3 regions of the Psychrobacillus sp. NPDC058041 genome follow, and region 1 is predicted to be linked to each of the others. Evidence: riboswitches for the same ligand, from Rfam matches in the RefSeq annotation. Region 1 holds a riboswitch; each other region holds the start of a gene.
What was found. Region 1 has a riboswitch for S-adenosylmethionine ahead of ACFVR1_RS17350 (methionine ABC transporter ATP-binding protein). Riboswitches for the same ligand answer to the same signal wherever they lie in the genome.
Positions count from the first base shown of each region.

Region 2: linked by a shared signal. The riboswitch ahead of metA (homoserine O-acetyltransferase MetA) and the one ahead of ACFVR1_RS17350 (methionine ABC transporter ATP-binding protein) in region 1 are both predicted to bind S-adenosylmethionine.
Region 3: linked by a shared signal. The riboswitch ahead of metK (methionine adenosyltransferase) and the one ahead of ACFVR1_RS17350 (methionine ABC transporter ATP-binding protein) in region 1 are both predicted to bind S-adenosylmethionine.

Region 1 is NZ_JBHVRO010000013.1:59,430-65,891, reverse strand. It holds gene ACFVR1_RS17375 (acyl-CoA dehydrogenase family protein) at 1-1,158, shown strand, start outside; gene ACFVR1_RS17370 (arsenate reductase family protein) at 1,392-1,754, shown strand; gene gcvH (glycine cleavage system protein GcvH) at 1,827-2,207, shown strand; gene ACFVR1_RS17360 (toprim domain-containing protein) at 2,656-3,000, shown strand; gene ACFVR1_RS17355 (thioredoxin family protein) at 3,011-3,322, shown strand; SAM riboswitch class I at 3,369-3,473, shown strand; gene ACFVR1_RS17350 (methionine ABC transporter ATP-binding protein) at 3,561-4,586, shown strand; gene ACFVR1_RS17345 (methionine ABC transporter permease) at 4,579-5,247, shown strand; gene ACFVR1_RS17340 (MetQ/NlpA family ABC transporter substrate-binding protein) at 5,310-6,134, shown strand; gene ACFVR1_RS17335 (NERD domain-containing protein) at 6,240-6,462, shown strand, end outside.
Region 2 is NZ_JBHVRO010000002.1:271,461-277,922, forward strand. It holds gene ACFVR1_RS03855 (hypothetical protein) at 154-375, shown strand; gene ACFVR1_RS03860 (RAxF-45 family protein) at 450-581, shown strand; gene abc-f (ribosomal protection-like ABC-F family protein) at 693-2,558, shown strand; SAM riboswitch class I at 2,687-2,798, shown strand; gene metA (homoserine O-acetyltransferase MetA) at 2,883-3,791, shown strand; gene ACFVR1_RS03875 (aldo/keto reductase) at 4,073-5,005, opposite strand; gene ACFVR1_RS03880 (DUF1572 family protein) at 5,134-5,646, shown strand; gene ACFVR1_RS03885 (alpha/beta hydrolase) at 5,652-6,293, shown strand.
Region 3 is NZ_JBHVRO010000012.1:84,639-91,100, reverse strand. It holds gene ACFVR1_RS16850 (hypothetical protein) at 1-302, shown strand, start outside; gene pckA (phosphoenolpyruvate carboxykinase (ATP)) at 345-1,934, opposite strand; SAM riboswitch class I at 2,132-2,248, shown strand; gene metK (methionine adenosyltransferase) at 2,454-3,650, shown strand; gene ACFVR1_RS16835 (hypothetical protein) at 3,860-4,525, opposite strand; gene ACFVR1_RS16830 (sigma-70 family RNA polymerase sigma factor) at 4,518-5,033, opposite strand; gene ACFVR1_RS16825 (gamma carbonic anhydrase) at 5,559-6,068, opposite strand; gene ACFVR1_RS16820 (alpha/beta hydrolase) at 6,174-6,462, shown strand, end outside.

The DNA of each region.
Region 1 (6,462 bases):
GAACGCGAATTTCCTGGCGTTTCTGTCGGTGCAGAAGAGAAGAAAATGGGTATTAAATCTTCGTCCACTCGCACACTGATTTTACAAGACGCGGAAGTACCTGTGGAAAACTTGCTAGGGGAAATAGGACGCGGTCATGTGATTGCCTTCAATATTTTGAACATCGGCCGCTACAAATTAGGAGTAGGTACTGTTGGAGGTTCTAAACGTGCTTTGGAGCTTGCGATATCTTACTCAAATCAGCGTCAACAATTTAAAACACCTATTTCTTCATTTAATTTAACAAAACAAAAATTAGCGACGATGGCTTCTAAATTGTATGCGACAGAAAGCCTGATCTATCGTACGGTTGGATATTTTGAGGATCGTATGAGTCGTTTAAGTGAAGCAGAACAAAAGGATGGTAAAGCAATTGCAGCTTCTATAGCGGAATACGCAATTGAATGTTCTATTAATAAAGTAGTAGGTTCAGAGGTATTAGATTATATCGCAGACGAAGCTGTTCAGCTACATGGCGGATATGGCTTTATGCAAGAATACGAAGTTGAGCGCATTTATCGTGATTCTCGTATTAACCGTATTTTCGAAGGAACCAACGAAATTAACCGTTTAATCGTACCTGGAACATTCTTGAAGAAAGCAATGAAAGGTGAGCTACCACTTCTTCAAAAAGCACAAAGCTTACAAGAAGAGTTATTAATGATGATGCCAGAAGAAGTAAGTGACGAACCACTTGCACAAGAAAAAGTTTTAGTAGCAAATGCGAAGAAAATTGGTCTACTTGCTGCTGGTCTAGCCGCACAACGTTTCGGTACTAAGCTAGAAACAGAACAAGAAGTTCTAGTGAATATTGCTAATATCGCAAATAATTTATTTGCAATGGAATCTGCAGTATTACGCACCGAAAAAGCAATTGGCCGTGATGGAGTAGATAAGGCACAGCAAAAACTACTTTATACTCAAATTTTCTGCCAAGAAGCATTTGAAGAAATCGAAAAAGCAGCGAAAGAAACACTGATTGCATCTGTAGAGGGTGATACCTTACGCATGATGCTATCTGCTTTACGTAAATTAACTCGTAACACACCATATAATGTAATTCTGAAAAAACGAGAAGCATCAGTTAAATTAATTGATGCAGAAAAATATATCGTTTAATAAAGTTTAGAAAGCCGATTCTTATTGCGAATCGGCTTTTTTCTATGAGTTATGGTTGTTTTCAAATAAAGTGGCAGTGATGAGTGGGAAACTCTGTGTTCCTTCGAAAGCTCGCTGCTTGTCAGCAAGTGGTAAACCCGTGTGCTCCTGCGCGAAGCTCGTCGCATAATCCCCTTACTTGTCAGTCCGCAAGGGGATTATGATATGATAAAAAGAAAAAAGGTGATATATATATGACGATTCAGTTTTTTGGTTATCCTAAATGTAGTACATGCAATAAAGCAAGCAAATGGTTGAGAGATAATGGCTTGGAATTTGAAAATAACCATATTGTAGAAACTCCTCCATCCAAAAAAATGATTAAAGAGATTCTAGCTACAACTAATATAGATTTAAAGAAATTGTTTAACACGAGCGGGACAAAATATCGTGAATTACAATTGAAGGACAAGCTACCAAATATGACAGAAGAAGCACAAATTGAAACTCTTATTTCTGATGGGATGCTTATAAAAAGACCCCTTGTATTTGACGGAGAACATTTAACCCTTGGATTCAAGGAAGAAGAGTTTGAACATATTTGGAAAAGCGTATAAAGTAGCTTGTTTTTAATACAGAAATATGTGAATATTAAAAGGGAATGTATAACTAATTGAGAGGGGTAAATCATGAGCACACCTAAAGAATTAAAATACTCAGAAGAGCACGAATGGGTTAAAACAGAAGCCGGTAAAGTACGCATTGGTATTACACATTTTGCACAATCAGAATTAGGGGATATCGTATTTGTAGAGCTTCCACAAGTTGGGGACGATATTAAATCCGGAGATCCATTTGGTAGTGTAGAATCAGTAAAAACTGTATCGGAACTTTACGCACCTATCAGCGGAAAAGTAGTAGAAGTTAACTCAGAATTAGAAGATAGCCCTGAATTCGTAAACGAATCTCCTTATGAAAATGCATGGATGATCGTTGTAGAACCTTCTGATTTATCAGAAATGGATGAACTATTATCTGCAGAACAATATGACGAATTAATTCAAGAATAATACAGTAATCTCCGTTCGATTCGGTATTACTAGATATAATTAATAATAGACATTCAATTACTAGTTAATTGGATGTCTATTTTTTATATTTTACTCATAGACTCAGCGATTAAGTGCTGATAGACTTGCGTTATGAGCTGCTAGCCAAGGCTAAGGTGCTTAAGTGATTAGCAGGTGCTGATAGACTTGTGTTATGCGCTGCTAGCCAAGGTTAAGGTGCTGAAGTGATTAATAGGTGCTGATAGACTTGAGTTATGCGCTGCTAGCCAAGGTTAAGGTGCTGAAGTGATTAGTAGGTGCTGATAGACTTGCGTTATGCGCTGATAGCCAAGGCTAAGGTGCTTATAGCAGTGTTTTAGGTGGTGAAGGAATTTGTAGGTTCAGTCAGACTATATAATCCGGAGCTTTTTCATATACTAATGGATAGGACGAATGAGGAGTGGAGCTAATGGAGTTCAGTGAAAAAGTAATTCTTGTTGAAGGAAGATCGGATAAATTGAGACTTTTAACTATTCTTGAGGAAGCCACTGAAATCATTTGTACAAATGGTACGATTTCTAATGTGAAATTAGAAGAACTGTTAAGTCCTTTTGAAGACATACCGATTTATGCTTTTCTAGATGCGGATAAATCAGGTGAACAAATTCGCGCTGTAGTCAGGAAAGAATATCCAGAAGCAATTCACTTATTTATTAGTCCGATGTATGGTGAAGTAGAAAAAACTCCACTCAAAGTTTTGGCTTCTATTTTACATCGTGCTAATATTAAAGTGAAAAAAGAATTTTTACTATAGGATGATGGATGTGAATGAATGGTCGAGAGAAGAATGGGAGAAGGCTAAAAATAGCCCCGATGTTTCTCTATTATATATATACACGCCAATGTGTGGCACTTGCCAAGTAGCTTCTAAGATGATGCTCGTAATAAAAGAATTGGTGCATTACTCAATTGGACAAGCGAATATAAATTATTTAGGGAATCTTGCAATGGAATACGAAATTGAGAGTGTTCCTTGTTTGTTAATTGCTAAAAATGGTAAAGTCCTAAAAAAAATATACGCATTTCAGTCAGTACCTTATTTATTTGATATAATAAAAAGTGTTGACGATAACTGAATGTCGTGCTAAAATTCGATTTACTAACAACAATTAAATAGTGTCGCTCTTATTAAGAGAGGTGGAGGGAAGTGCCCTATGAAGCCCGGCAACCGTCATGAAAATGAAATGGTGCCAAGTCACGCAAAGCAATTGCTTTGGGAAATGAGAGAATGGATGATTGTTATTTTTGATGATAACATACAGCCCTTCTGCTCTTTTGCAGAAGGGCTTTTTATTATAGAAAAGGAGGATTTGCATGATTAGTTTGAAAAATGTTTCGAAAAAGTTTAGCACGAAACAAGGTACAATTGTCGCCGTGGATGATGTAAATCTTGATATAAAAAAAGGTGAAATATTCGGGATTATTGGGTACAGTGGTGCTGGTAAAAGTACCATGATCCGATTATTGAATGGATTAGAAAAGCCTACTTCGGGACAAATAATCGTAAACAATAAAGAAATTACTTCCATAAATGAAGTTAAGCTACGTCAAGTAAGACAAAAGGTTAGTATGATTTTCCAACATTTTAACCTTCTATGGTCAAGAACAGTTGCAGAAAATATTGCTTTTCCTCTTGAAATAGCAGGGGTACCTAAAGAACAACGATCTGCTCGAGTGAAGGAACTTATAGAACTTGTTGGTTTGGATGGAAGAGGAGATTATTATCCATCCCAATTATCAGGTGGTCAGAAGCAACGAGTTGGGATTGCTAGAGCATTAGCAAACGGTCCAGAAGTTTTGCTTTGTGATGAAGCAACTTCTGCACTCGATCCGGAAACAACGGATTCCATTTTAGATTTGTTAGTAAGTATTAATGAAAAATTGGGGTTAACCATCGTATTAATTACCCATGAGATGCAAGTCATTCAAAAAATCTGTAATCGAGTAGCAGTTATGGAAAGTGGTGTTGTGGTAGAAGAGGGAGATGTATTAGAGGTTTTCCAAAATCCACAGCAGGCCATCACAAAGCGATTTGTTTCACAAGTCTCCGAGAATAACCAAGCGAAACAGACGATACAAAACTTGGGAGAGTTATATCCAAATGGGAAGTTGATAAAACTTGTTTTTGTTGGAGATCAAACAGAGCAACCAATTCTCTCTAGATTAATAAAGCAATTTGATTTAGAAGTAAACATAGTGCAAGGAAATATATCGCATACGAAGAGTGGGGCATATGGAACACTAATTCTTCAATTAGACGGAGACGCTAGAGCAATTGATGAAGGAATTCGATTCATACACGAACAAAAAGTAAATACAGAGGTGATCAACAATGATTAATACGTTTTTTCCAAATGTTGATTGGCCTAAAATGTGGGATGCTGCACTAGAAACACTTTATATGACAGCAATATCAACTTTATTAACATTTGTTATTGGGTTGGCGCTTGGACTTCTATTATTTTTAACTAGTCCACATCAAGCATGGGCCAATAAATTCGCTAACTGGCTTACAGGAGCAGTTGTGAATATATTTCGCTCTATTCCATTTATTATTTTAATTATTTTATTGATTCCATTAACAATATTTCTGGTCGGTACAATGCGTGGCCCAAATGCTGCATTCCCAGCGCTTGTTATAGGAGCAGCACCGTTTTATGCACGAATGGTATTAATCGGACTTCGAGAGATTGACAAAGGAGTTTTAGAAGCGGCAAAATCGATGGGTGCTACAACTTCTACTATAATATGGAAGGTGTTATTGCCTGAATCGTTGCCGTCATTAGTTTCTGGTATTACCGTAACTTGTATTTCGTTAGTTGGGTATACAGCGATGGCGGGTATTATTGGTGCTGGTGGACTTGGTACTCTAGCTTTTTTAGACGGATTTCAACGCTCTAGAGGGGATGTTACTCTAGTTGCAACCATTCTTATTTTGATTGTGGTATTTATAATTCAATGGATTGGCGATTTAATTACATCTAAAATCGATAAAAGATAATTGGTGTTTACGAGTTTACTCGATTATATATTTATTAAACAGATAAAAAGGAGAGAAATGTAATGAAGAAATTATTAGTAGGAGCATTATTAGCAGTAAGTTTATTAGCTTTAGCTGCTTGTGGTGCTAAAGATAGCAGCAATGGTGCTAAAGAAAATACCAAACTAGTAGTAGGAGCTTCTAACGTTCCACATGCAGAAATTCTAGAGAAAGTTAAACCAATATTAGCTAAAGAAGGCATTGACCTAAAAATTGAAACATACCAAGACTATATTTTACCAAACAAAGATTTGGAGTCTAAAGCTTTAGATGCTAATTATTTCCAACACATTCCTTACCTAGAATCACAAATTAAAGACAATGGCTATGATTTCGTAAACGCAGGTGGAATTCATATTGAACCAATCGGTGTTTATTCTAAAAAATATAAATCATTAGAAGAGCTACCAGAAGGCGCTACTATTATTATGAGTAACTCTGTTGCCGACCACGGTCGTATTTTATCTCTATTAGAAGCAAAAGGTTTGATTAAACTTAAAGATGGTATTGATAAAACAAAAGCGGAAGTAAAAGATGTTGTTGAAAATCCAAAAAATTTAAAGTTTGATGCTAATTATGAAGCTGCTCTACTAGTACAACTGTATGAAAATAGTGAAGGTGACGCAGTACTTATCAACTCTAACTATGCAATTGACGCAGGCTTAAATCCAATCAAAGATTCTATCGCTTTAGAAGATAAAGAATCTCCATATGTTAATATTATCGCTGTTCGTAAAGGCGATGAAAATAAACCAGAAATTAAAAAACTTGTAGAAGCTTTAAAATCGAAAGAGATTCAAGATTTCATTCTTGAAAAATGGAATGGATCAGTTGTTCCAGTGAAATAATAAAGTAGAAGCAGGCATGTAAAATCATGTCTGCTTTTTTTATTTTGGAGAACGAGTAGATTTGATTTATTATTCATGCTATTCTGATTTCGAGGTGATGAAAAATTGATTGCTAAAACTTATGTAAATTCTATGCATGTGGAAGCAATGGAAAAACTATTAAAAAGAATACCACAGGAGCATCGACAGTATTTAAAAGTTTTGAATGAAATTGGTGCAACAAAAGGAGGGAATTTTGGGGAAGAAGTTGTATATAAAGACCTAGAAAAAATGCAGTTGCCGTTTAAATATTATGTATTTCACAAATTGTTACTGCATGCTGAAAATA
Region 2 (6,462 bases), on a different contig from region 1:
GGCCATGCTCGCGAAAAGCGTCCTCCTTAGCGGAAAGCAACGACATTCATATAGCTACTCTTCTTAAAAGAACCGGGCGTCATTTTGCCTGGTTTTTCTTATGGATAATACGATAAAAAAAGAGCAATCTAATGGAAAATGAGGAGAGATATTATGAAAAAGTTATTTGCAGTACTCTTAGTTTTCATATTGCTTAGCTTAACTGCTTGTGGTTTCAATAGAAATTCTAATGGACCGCCTAATACCCAAACCCAAATTAATGGTGATGCAAGTCCAAATGCTGTTCCAAATACAGGTAATAAAAAAGTGGATATGAAAAATGATGTTGGAATTCCAGATAAGAATGAAAATAATGACCACCTATTAGATAAATAAGGAAAAATTTATTTGGCATAAAATAAAAGATATGATAAAATATTCTCAACTTAGTGAACGGAGGTGAAGAAAGAATGAAAAACACTGTGAATGCACATGGATTTATATTGGAATTTTTATCCACGTCTTGTGCGATTACTCATGAAATTGAGCCTAACGGGACTAGTCTGTTCTTTTTTAGACAATTTAATGTAATTCACAGCTGATAAGCCATTCTTTCTGAACCACAATTTTAGGAGAAGACTGCTTATATGCAGTCTTTTTTCTTTGCAGAAAAATGCTTCCAGCTAAATCAGAGATGAGAGGAAGCGGAAAATATGATATGTACAATACAAGAAGTTAGTAAAATGCTTGGAGGAAACACGATTTTTGAAAATTTATCATTATCTATCAAAACTGGAGATAAATTAGGGATTGTAGGGCGTAATGGTAGTGGTAAAACAACGCTACTTACGTTAATAACTGGTTTAGAAATGCCAGATGTGGGTAGTATTCACTTCAAAAAAGGAACGAAAATTGGTTATTTAGCTCAAATACCATCATTTTCAGAAGACGTGTCCGGCATCGATGTATTAAATTCAGCATTTGAGGAACTAATAGAATTACAAACTAAGATGAAAGAACTTGAAGGAAAGCTATCCACCGACGACCCTAAGGAGTTAGAGAAATTACTTCAAAAATACGGAGAAATTCAGGAGGAGTTCACTAATCGTAATGGTTATGCGATTGATTCGGAAATCAACAAAGTCATAGAGGGTTTACAATTATCCTCCTTTGTGCATCAATCATTTATGACATTAAGTGGTGGGGAACAGACCAAAATAATGCTAGGTAAGCTCTTATTAACGAAACCTGACTTGTTGTTATTAGATGAGCCTACGAACCATCTAGATTTATTTGCAGTGGAATGGTTAGAACAATATTTAGTTTCCTATTCGGGTACAGTAGTTATTATTTCACATGATCGATACTTTCTAGATCAAGTTGTGACTAAAGTTGCTGACTTGGAGGATGGAGAAATAAAGTTATATCACGGGAATTATTCATCTTTTATTATCGAAAAAGAAGATGCATTAATGCGCGAGTTTCAGCAATATGAAGAGCAACAAAAAAAGATTAAGAAAATGAAAGAAGCAATTAAACGATTAAAAATATGGGCAAACGAAGCTGTGCCGCCAAACGCTGGACTTCATAGACAAGCAAGAAATATGGAACGGGCATTAGAAAGAATGGTGAAGGTAAGAAAACCACTTATAGATCCTAAAAAGATGAGCTTATCGTTTGAAGCCGCTCCTAGAAGTGGGAAAGAAGTGGTCATCATGGAGCAAGTATCGAAAAAATATGGAGAAAAAGTGCTGCTTCAAGATGCTAATTTAAACGTGTATTGGAAAGAACGTGTTGCCATTGTTGGACGAAATGGTACAGGGAAATCTACGATTTTAAAGTCACTTTTACAAGAATTACCGGTTGATTCAGGAAAGGTTCGTCTAGGTAGTAATGTCCGAGTTGGATTTCTGTCTCAGCACTTTGAAATAATGAATCCCAAAGCAAAGCTAATTGATGTATTTCGAAGTGAAGTAAATGTTTTAGAGGGAGATGCTCGTCACATACTTGCTAAGTTTATGTTTTACGGTCCAGATGTATTTAAAAGAGTAGGTGATTTGAGTGGGGGAGAGAGAATGCGCCTGCGACTCGCTCAACTTATGCATCAAGATATCAACTTATTAATGTTGGATGAACCTACGAATCATCTGGATATAGATTCAAGAGAAGTTTTAGAGGATGCTTTAGATGACTTTCAAGGAACAATATTAGCAGTTTCTCACGATCGATACTTTTTAAATAAATTATTTCCTAGAACTGCTTGGCTAGATCAAGGTCAACTTATAACTTTTGAAGGGCCTTACAAATGGGCGCGTGTAAAATGGGAGGAGCAGCAGTTAAAGCAGGCTGCCCTAGTTATAGATCAAAAAAAGGAACCTACAAAGTTAGTGAAAGTTAAGCCTCTAAATGCTCGACCGATTGAAGAAGAAATTGGGATATTGGAAGAGGAAATACTCTTGTTAAAGAAGCAAATTGATAAGGAACAAGACTGGTCAAAATACGAATACCTTCTATCGATCAAAAGTTCGAAAGAAAAAGAATTAGAAGTCTTGATGGAACAATGGTTGGAAGCTCAATAAATTCAATTTTTTGAGAGGGTTACTGAATTATTAGTATCGAAAAAATTTGTTTTATTATTAAATTTTATTGCTTAAATGTTCTGAAAATGATAAAGTTAAAACATTAATTTATCAAATTAAATAATATACTCTTATTAAGAGAAGTTGAGGGATATGGCCCTATGACGCTTCAGCAACCTCTGACATAGTCAGAAAGGTGCTACTTCCATCAAGATTGTTAATGATCTTGAGAGATAAGAACAAAGAGCTTGAAGGAAACCCTCTTTTCTTATCCATTAGAAAAGAGGGTTTTTTATTTTGTAAATGGAAAAGGAGACAAAATAGATGCCTATTAATATCCCACAGAAGTTACCTGCTACTGAATTGCTTAAGGAAGAAAAAATATTTGTGATGGATGAGGACCGCGCTTCCACTCAGGACATTCGTCCCTTGAACATCATTATTTTAAATTTGATGCCTGAAAAAGAAAGAACAGAATTACAATTATTAAGACTTTTAGGAAATACACCACTTCAAGTAAATGTAACGTTCTTAAATACAGCAACACATGAATCAAAAAATGTAAGTAAAACGCATTTAGATACTTTTTACACTACTTTTGAGCAAATAAAACACAGACGATATGATGGAATGATCATTACAGGAGCCCCAATTGAACACTTAGCTTTCGAGGATGTTGATTATTGGGAAGAAATAACTCAAATTATGGATTGGACCAAAACTAACGTGACATCTGTTTTACATATTTGTTGGGGTGCTCAAGCTGCATTGTATCATCATTATAGTATTGGAAAATATGATTTGCCTCAAAAATGCTCAGGGGTATATACACATCGAATTTCCGATCTAACAAACAATCTTGTTCGAGGATTTAATGATGAGTTTAATGCTCCGCACTCTCGTTATACTGCAGTATCTTTTGAAGAAATTCAAAACGATTCGAGATTGATACTTCTTGCAACTTCAGACGATGCAGGAGTTTTCCTTGTTATTTCTGAAGATAAAAAATATATAATGATCACGGGACATTTAGAGTACGATGCAGATACACTTGCAGAAGAATATAATCGTGATGTGAATAAAGGACTTGAAATCGATGTACCTAAAAATTACTTTCCAGATGATGATCCAACGAAACAACCGATAAATTCTTGGCGTTCTCATACGCATTTATTATTTTCAAATTGGTTGAATTATTATGTTTACCAAGAAACACCGTTTGAGTGGGAATAATTCAGCGGGGGCAGTCCGATGACGGATGTCCCTTAATTAGGTAGGAAGATTTGTGATATAGTCTCGATTTCATCAATTTGGTCTCGGATTTATTAGAGTTGGTTGCGATTTCATATACTTTAGTCTCGCTTAAGGATAAATTGGTCTTGTTCTGCCATTTGATGGAAGAAAGATGAACTTTAGTAGGGATTACAATATTGAACGAGACATATCATTCATGGAACTTGATAAAAAAGTTGTCTTTTAGCCAATTGAATGCCTTAAAGACAACTTCTCAAAGATTATTGGAAGATTTGGTCGATTTCTTTTATTTCTTGCAGGCTAAGTTGCACTTCTAAAGTCTTTATATTATCCAATACTTGCTCCGATTTTTTCGCTCCAGGTATAATCACATCGATTGTATCCTGCGCTAAATACCAAGCAAGAACTAAATTTGAAACTGCTACGTTTTTAACATTTGCTATTACTCGAAGTTGTTCTACTTTTTCTAGATTGCGATCAAATGCTTCCCCTTGGAATAAAGGATTTTTGGAACGGCCATCCTCAAAAGTACTATTTTTATCAAACTTTCCAGTAAGTAAACCCGATGCTAGTGGGAAATAAGGTATAAAGGAAATATTATGCTCGTTGGCGTAAGGTATTAAATCATTCTCTGCCTCTCGCTTTATCAAATTATAACCAGATTGAAGTACGTCAATATGTCCATCTTGATTCCCTTCTTTTAATTGATCTAGTGTAAAGTTTGATACACCAATAGCACGTATTTTTCCTTCTTCTTTCAATCGAGAAAGCGACCCAATGGCTTCTTCCTTGGGAGTGTTTTCATCTGGAAAATGAATATAAAATAAATCGATATAATCGGTTTGAAGGCGTCTCAAGCTATTTTCAACTGTTTCTTTGAGGAAGCTTGGGTTATTATCCACTATTACTTTTCCATCCAAAAATTTATGCGCCCCTTTGGTTGCCACAACAATCTCTTGACGTTTCCCAGTTTCTTTCAATACTTCTCCAATTAACTCTTCTGATCTTCCCGGACCGTAAATAAAGGCTGTATCCAAAAAGTCAATTCCGTTATTTATAGCAGTACGTACTATTTCTTTTCCAGTCTCATCATTTAGGCTGGGGAAAAGATTATGCCCACCAACGGCATTGGTACCAAGTCCTAGGGGATTTACGAATAGTCCAGTTTTACCAATTTCTACGTTTTTACTCATAGTTAGTTTAAACAACTCCTTTTTCCGAATAGTTACACTATCATAATAGCAATCTTGCAAACAACCTCAAAGTAAACTGCTTTTAATGATATTATTAGATGGAATGATAATTAAAGGAGATGATTAGATTGTCAGAAATAACAAAACTGCATGCTGATTTTGTTCGAGTTATTCGAAAGAAATTTGAAGAAATGAAAAGCGATACAGAGAAAGCGATTATGCAAATGGATGAGAAAGCATTATTTTGGTCACCAAATGCACAATCAAATAGTGTCGATGTTATCGTCAAGCATATGAGTGGAAATCTAATTTCTCGCTGGACTGATTTTTTAACTACAGATGGGGAAAAACCTGATAGAAATCGTGATGGGGAGTTTGAAAGTACAATAGAGTCACGTGAAGAGTTATTGAAAATGTGGGAAAATGGTTGCAATGTGTTTTTGAAGGCAATGGACACTATGGAAGAGAAGCATTTACTACAAACAATTTATATAAGAAATCAACCACATACTGTCATGGAAGCAGTTATAAGATGCATTGCACATATTTCAAGCCATGTTGGACAGATTATTTATATTGCGAAACAGGTAGTTCCTGAAGAAAAGTGGACAACTTTGTCTATACCCAAAAAGAAGGGATAAATAATATGGTTTCAATATTTACTAATATTCATAGTGCACCAGATAGTAACGAAAATAATAAATATCCAGCATTATTTTTAATGCATGGAATGGGTAGCGATGAAAATGATTTAGTAGGACTCGTATCCAGCTTACAAGAGAAATGCCATATTTTTAGTATTAGAGGACCGATTTCACAACCACCAGGTTACGCATTTTTCACAATTGAAGGAATAGGAAAACCCCATCGTGGAATTTTTGATCAAGTATTAAAAGACCTTCAAACTTTTATAGAAGACGCTGTAGAAGAATACTCGATTGATTGCGATCAGCTTTATCTTCTTGGTTTTAGCCAAGGTGCTATACTAACTCAATCACTAGCACTCATAATGGGTAACCGAATAAAAGGAATAGTTGCACTTAGTGGATATATTCCAGCATTAGTGAAAGAAGAGTATTCGATACAACCTGTTGATCAATTAGATGCATTTATTTCACATGGTGAATTAGATAATATGCTGCCATTTGAATGGGGAGTAGGAAGTCGAGATTACTTCACCAAACTAGGTGCAAATGTAACATTTAAAAGTTATCCAGTTGCACATGGTGTAGCACCGGAAAATCAAAGAGACTTGTTAGAATTCTTAAACGACAAGATATTTGAATAAAAGGATATTTCACCCTTCATGAAGAATAACATTTATCATGAGGGGTTTATATTTGGATAAAGTAAATAGTTTATCTTATCATCACATGAAAGAACAATAAAAAAGAGCTTAATATTGGAAATGACAATTGTATACGCGCTAGACTTACCTGACTTTTTAAGAGAAAAGA
Region 3 (6,462 bases), on a different contig from region 1:
AAGCAATCCGCGAATTAAGTGCTAAAGCTGCTTCCACTTTAAATGAAGGACTAATAAAAATTTTGACGATTAATTTGAGCGATGAAAATCGTACTTACTTTAGAAATGATTCTATAGATCCTAAAGGTGGGCTAAAATGGTTCACGATGTTTTTTAATATAAATGGAGACGAGCTATTAGAAGTGGGTCATTATGGGTCAGAAATAATTTTATATAAAACGGACGAAGAAAAAGCCAAAAAGTTTATTTCAATCTTTCCATCATCTATCACAACACATTATTATGATGAAAATGCAGATTAAAAAAGAGGATGTCACCATATTAATGGGACATCCTCTTTTACTTTATAAAGCTACTGGTCCGCCTTTAAGTGTAATATCTTCAGATACGGTACCGAATTTTTTAAAGTTCTCATGGAAAGCTTTTGCTAGTTCAGTTGCTTTTTTATCGTATGCTGCTTTGTCTGTCCAAGCATTACGTGGAATTAATACTTCAGAAGGAACGCCTTCTACTTGTTTTGGAATAGCTAAACCAAATACTGCATCTGTTTCAGTTTCTACATCGTTTAGTTTACCGTCAATTGCAGCACGAACCATTGTACGTGTGTAAGAAAGCTTCATACGACTACCAACGCCATATTCTCCACCAGTCCATCCAGTGTTAACTAAGAATACTTGTGCACCATGCTCGTCAATTTTCTTTCCAAGCATTTCTGCGTAAACAGTTGCATGAAGTGGAAGGAAAGGTGAACCAAAGCAAGTTGAGAATGCTGGTTGTGGAGATGTAATTCCACGTTCAGTACCCGCTAATTTAGATGTAAATCCACTTAAGAAGTGGTACATAGCTTGTTCTTTTGTCAATTTGCTGATTGGAGGCAATACGCCAAAAGCATCAGCAGTTAAGAATACGATCGTATTTGGATGACCTGCAACAGAAGGATCCACAATATTTTCGATATTTTGAATTGGGTAAGCTGCACGTGTATTTTCTGTTAATGAATTATCAGCATAGTTTGCAACGCGAGTTTCCGCATCAACAACAACGTTTTCTAATACAGTACCAAATGTGATTGCATCATAGATTTGTGGTTCGTTTTCACGAGTTAAATCGATACATTTTGCGTAACATCCACCTTCGATATTAAATACGCCATTATCAGACCAACCATGTTCGTCATCACCAATTAACTTACGACCAGCGTCTGCAGAAAGAGTTGTTTTTCCTGTTCCAGAAAGACCGAAGAATAATGCAACGTCGCCTTCTTCTCCAACGTTTGCTGAACAGTGCATAGGTAAAATGTTTTGTTCAGGAAGTAAGTAGTTCATAATAGAGAAAATAGATTTTTTCATTTCTCCAGCATATTCAGTACCACCGATTAATACGATGCGTTTCTCCATTGAAACGATAATAAAAGTTTCTGTTTTTGTTCCATCTACTGTTGGATCTGCTTTAAAATTTGGAGCACTTATGATTGTAAAGTCAGATGAATGGTTTGCAAGCTCTTCCTCTGATGGGCGGATAAATAATTGATGAGCAAACAAGTTATGCCATGCATATTCATTTATTACTTGAATACCTAGACGAGAATCTTTATCAGCACCAGCAAATCCTTTAAATACGAATAATTCATCTTGCTCAGCAAGGTATTTCGTTACTTTTTTATATAGTGATTCGAAAATTTCAGAAGAAATTGGTTGGTTTACGGAACCCCAATCGATTTTGTCTCTAGATATAGGCTCATCAACGATGTATTTATCTTGTGGAGAACGACCTGTATATTTACCTGTTTCTGCTTTCACGGCTCCCGTAGAAGTTAAAACAGCTTCGCCTCTTGATGTTGCTTTTTCTACAAGTTGCGGTACTGATAATTGAATGTTAACATTAGCACCAGATAACAATTCGTTCAGTTCATTCACAGTATCGATTGAATTCATATTGTATTTACCATCCTTTTAATTATTTTCCCTTATATAAACAGGGAGATGACTTTCATATGTGAAATAGTATAACACATTTAACTTAATAGTCTACACTAATGAATTGATTATTTTTATTATTTGTGAATAAATCGTCAACAAAAATGTGTTGACTTCTGAATGCAACTTAAGTATGATGATAAATTGAACGGATACTCTTATCCCGAGCTGGTGGAGGGGTCAGGCCCTATGAAACCCGGCAACCTGTAATATTTGTTTTGTTACAAAGGTGCCCAACCTGAGACAAGGTGAGATTCCTTGATTGATAAGAGTGAAAGGTGCTTATGAAATTAATAGCCTTTCCTCATGTGTAAGATACGTGAGTGGAAGGTTTTTTTTATGACATCGCCCTTTATCCTTGTGTGCCAAGTCCGAAACGGCTTCAAGTTTAATCTATTTGATTGAATGGCTTGACATGGGAATGAGTACCGTATCAATTCTTGAGAGAAATCTCGCAGGATATAGGAGGAATTTTTTATGACACAACGCAGATTATTTACATCTGAATCAGTTACTGAAGGGCATCCAGATAAAATTTGTGACCAAATTTCAGATGCAATTCTTGACGCAATTCTAGCAGAAGATCCAAATGCACGTGTTGCTTGTGAAACAACCGTGACAACTGGTCTTGTATTGGTTGCAGGTGAAATAACAACATCTACATATGTAGACATACCGAAAGTAGTTCGTTCTACTGTACAAGAAATAGGATATACTCGTGCAAAATATGGCTTTGACTCTGAAACTTCTGCAGTATTAACTGCAATCGATGAACAGTCAGCTGACATTGCGCAAGGGGTTGACCAAGCTTTAGAAGCTCGTGAAGGATCTATGACTGATTCGGACATTGAAGCAATTGGAGCAGGGGACCAAGGTTTAATGTTTGGTTACGCATGTAATGAAACACCAGAACTTATGCCACTTCCAATTAGTTTAGCTCATAAATTGGCTCGTCGTTTAGCGGAAGTTCGTAAGGATGAAACGCTAGATTATTTACGTCCAGATGGTAAAACACAAGTTACAGTGGAGTATGACGAAAATAATAATCCTGTCCATATTGATACGATTGTTATCTCAACTCAGCATCATCCGGAAGTTACATTAGAACAAATCCAAAAAGATTTAAAAGAAGTAGTGATCAATCCTATTGTTCCTGCTGATTTGATCGATGAAAATACAAAATATTTTATTAATCCAACTGGTCGCTTTGTAATTGGTGGACCACAAGGAGATGCGGGCTTAACAGGACGTAAAATTATCGTAGATACTTACGGTGGTTATGCACGTCATGGCGGAGGAGCATTCTCTGGTAAAGATCCTACAAAAGTTGACCGTTCAGCTGCATACGCTGCTCGCTATGTTGCAAAAAATATTGTTGCAGCAGGAATTGCTGATCGTTGTGAAGTTCAGCTTGCATATGCAATCGGTGTTGCACAACCGGTTTCTATCGCAGTAGACACATTTGGAACTGGAAAAGTAGAAGAAGCTCAATTAGTTTCACATATTCGTGAATTATTTGACCTTCGCCCAGCTGGTATTATTAAAATGCTAGATCTTCGTCGCCCAATCTACAAACAAACTGCTGCTTACGGACATTTTGGCCGTACAGACATCGACGCACCTTGGGAAAAAACAGATAAAGCAGAAGAGTTAAGACAAAAAGCAGGTTTATAATTAGAAAAAGCTGCCATAAAAACGGCTGGTATTGAAAGATTCCCTTATCAAAAAAGCGATACATTCCTAGAGAAATATAGGAATGTATCGCTTTTATAATTTTTAAAAGATAAGAAAATACCATGACTCAAGAGAAAGATGCCAACTATGAAGGGCAGCTTCCATATATTAATTCACTTACCTAACGATGCTTTTTCTAATTCCCAAAACTAATCTAAAATCTGTTCTATTTTTGGGAAATCCGGATTCTCCAAGAGATCCTTGCCTCCCCTCAGAAGATATAAGTAAAGATTTCCGTCTGGAATGATCGTTGCTTTTAAAAGTTGACCAGTCTCTTTCGAGTAAAAATAACGATCGTTATCATCTATACTGGAAGAAGTAGTGAATTTAAATCCATCGTAATCATTAAATAATTTGTCAAAGTAACTTTCATCTGCTTTCATGAATAGTATTTTATCTAATTTGTCCTGATAAAAATAGAATCTCACATTACCATCATAATCCAATATGAAGTCCGCCCCACTACCATCCTCGTAATCATCTATTGTATAATTTTTACCTAAGTGTTCTACTACTTTTGATTGGGAGTCACCCAACGTTACTCCAAGTAGATAAAATAAACCTTGTTTTTCGAAGAATGTAGGTTGGGTTAAATCTAGTTGTAGTTCGGTAGCAGATTGTTGTTCATTTTCATTAAATATTTCGTTAAAGACAAATAGCATTGCACAAGTTGCTAAAACAGCGGTTATCACCACATATCGCCATGTATGATTAGATTTTCTTGAGTTACTTTCTATCTCATTCACTACATTTTGCATAACACGTTGTTTACTTTCGGTTAAATCTTTCAGTTCAGAAGGAATATAGTTATTCATTTAAAAGAACCTCCCATTCTAAACCTGTTAATTGATTTCTTAATAGTTCTCTACCACGCCTTAATCGAGTTTTTACTGTACTTTCTGGAATAGATAAAATATGTGCTACTTCAGCAATAGTCATTTCATTAAAATAAAAATAAGTGAGAACTTCTCGATGTTTTATGGGCAAATTTAGGATTGCTTCTCCAATTATTGCTTGCTCGTCTTTTCTAACCAATTCGTCCAAATTTCTTTTGACAGCTAGTGAAAATAATTTGTTTTGTAGTTGGATTTTTCTATAGGTCCAGCTTTTTAAATAATCTTTGCTTTTATTAACGGTCATTTGTGTTAAATAAGCCTTTACCTCACCATGATCTTCATAATTATTCTGATTATGATAAAACTTTATGAAAACTTCTTGTACAATATCCTCTGCCGCTTGGAGATCCTTGACGTAGCAATAAGCTAAACGAATTAAGGAATCTGTGTATTGAAGCATTAATTCTTTTAAGTCATTAATATTCAAAAAGACATCAACTCCTTTCGTTATATATTAAACGATTCTCAAACATCTAAAGTTTGGATTTTTCGGAAAATATTATATAGAAGTTATATGGTGAAAGAAAGCTGCATACGCTGATTGCTATTTAGCAAAATATATTGTTGCAGCAGGAATTGCTGATTCTTGAGAAGTACAATTAGTGTTGGTACATAATGCACTTATAGAGTGCATTCGCTTTTCTAAAATTAGTAACAACTAATAAAGAAGCTCTGAGCGGACGAAACTGTATCTTCGTCCGCTTTTTAAAGAATAGGATAGGATAGGATTTATTCTTTTATTAACCAAACCTAATGCATCATGTCTGTACATATTTCAAGAGGGCGACGGACAAACATCTGCCACAAGATTACCGAAAAAAGAGGATCTGGAAGTGACTCAGTCAATTCCAGATCCTCTAAATCTAACGGTAATAGTGTAGCCAATGTTTCGTTCAAAGCACTCCGGAAAATAGTAAAGACAAGTTGCTCTTAATAGGCGATTGCTTTATTCTTATTGCAGTGATTTATAATACTGACCTTTTTCAGCGTATTCTCTAATAATTCGTTGTACATCTTCTTTATCGGCATCAGTCAGCTCCCGTACAACTTTTGCTGGACTTCCCATTGCAAGTGAATTTGGAGGAATTTTCTTTCCCGGAGTAACTAAACTTCCTGCTCCGATAAATGCTCCTTCTCCAATTTCCGCACCATCTAAAATAATTGAGCCCATTCCAACTAATGCTCCCTTTCGAACAATGCAACTATGTAATGTTACCTGATGCCCAATCGTTACTTCATCTTCTAAAATAAGTGGATTGTTTGGGCTTTGATGCAAACAACATAAGTCTTGGACGTTTACTCTTTGCCCAATAATAGTAGGTGCAACGTCCCCTCTAATTACCGTATTAAACCAAATAGTAGACTCTTGTCCGATTGTCACATCCCCTGTAATTGTGACATAATCAGCAATGAAAACAGAATCATCAATGGATGGAGTTTTACCTTTAAATGGATATATCAATATATACACACTCCTTTAAAAATAGAATATAATTAATCGTATCAAACGAATCGTATAATGAAAACTATTTGAGCAGAATAGGAACGAATGGAAGAGGTGATGCTCATGTGGAAATGGGAAGCAGAGGATAGACCAAAAGCAGTTATCGTAATCGTTCATAGTGCATATGAACATCATAGAAGATATGCTTGGTTAATTGAAAAATTTAGAAGTTCAAATTGTCATATTGTCATGGGCGATTTACCTGGACATGGTGAACATACAAAAGCGAATGAAATACATGATGAAACTTTCGATCACTACAAAGATTACATAGTACAAGCATTACAAGTTGCGGTTACATATAATCTACCAATATTTATTCTTGGTCATGGACTCGGAGCGACATTATTAA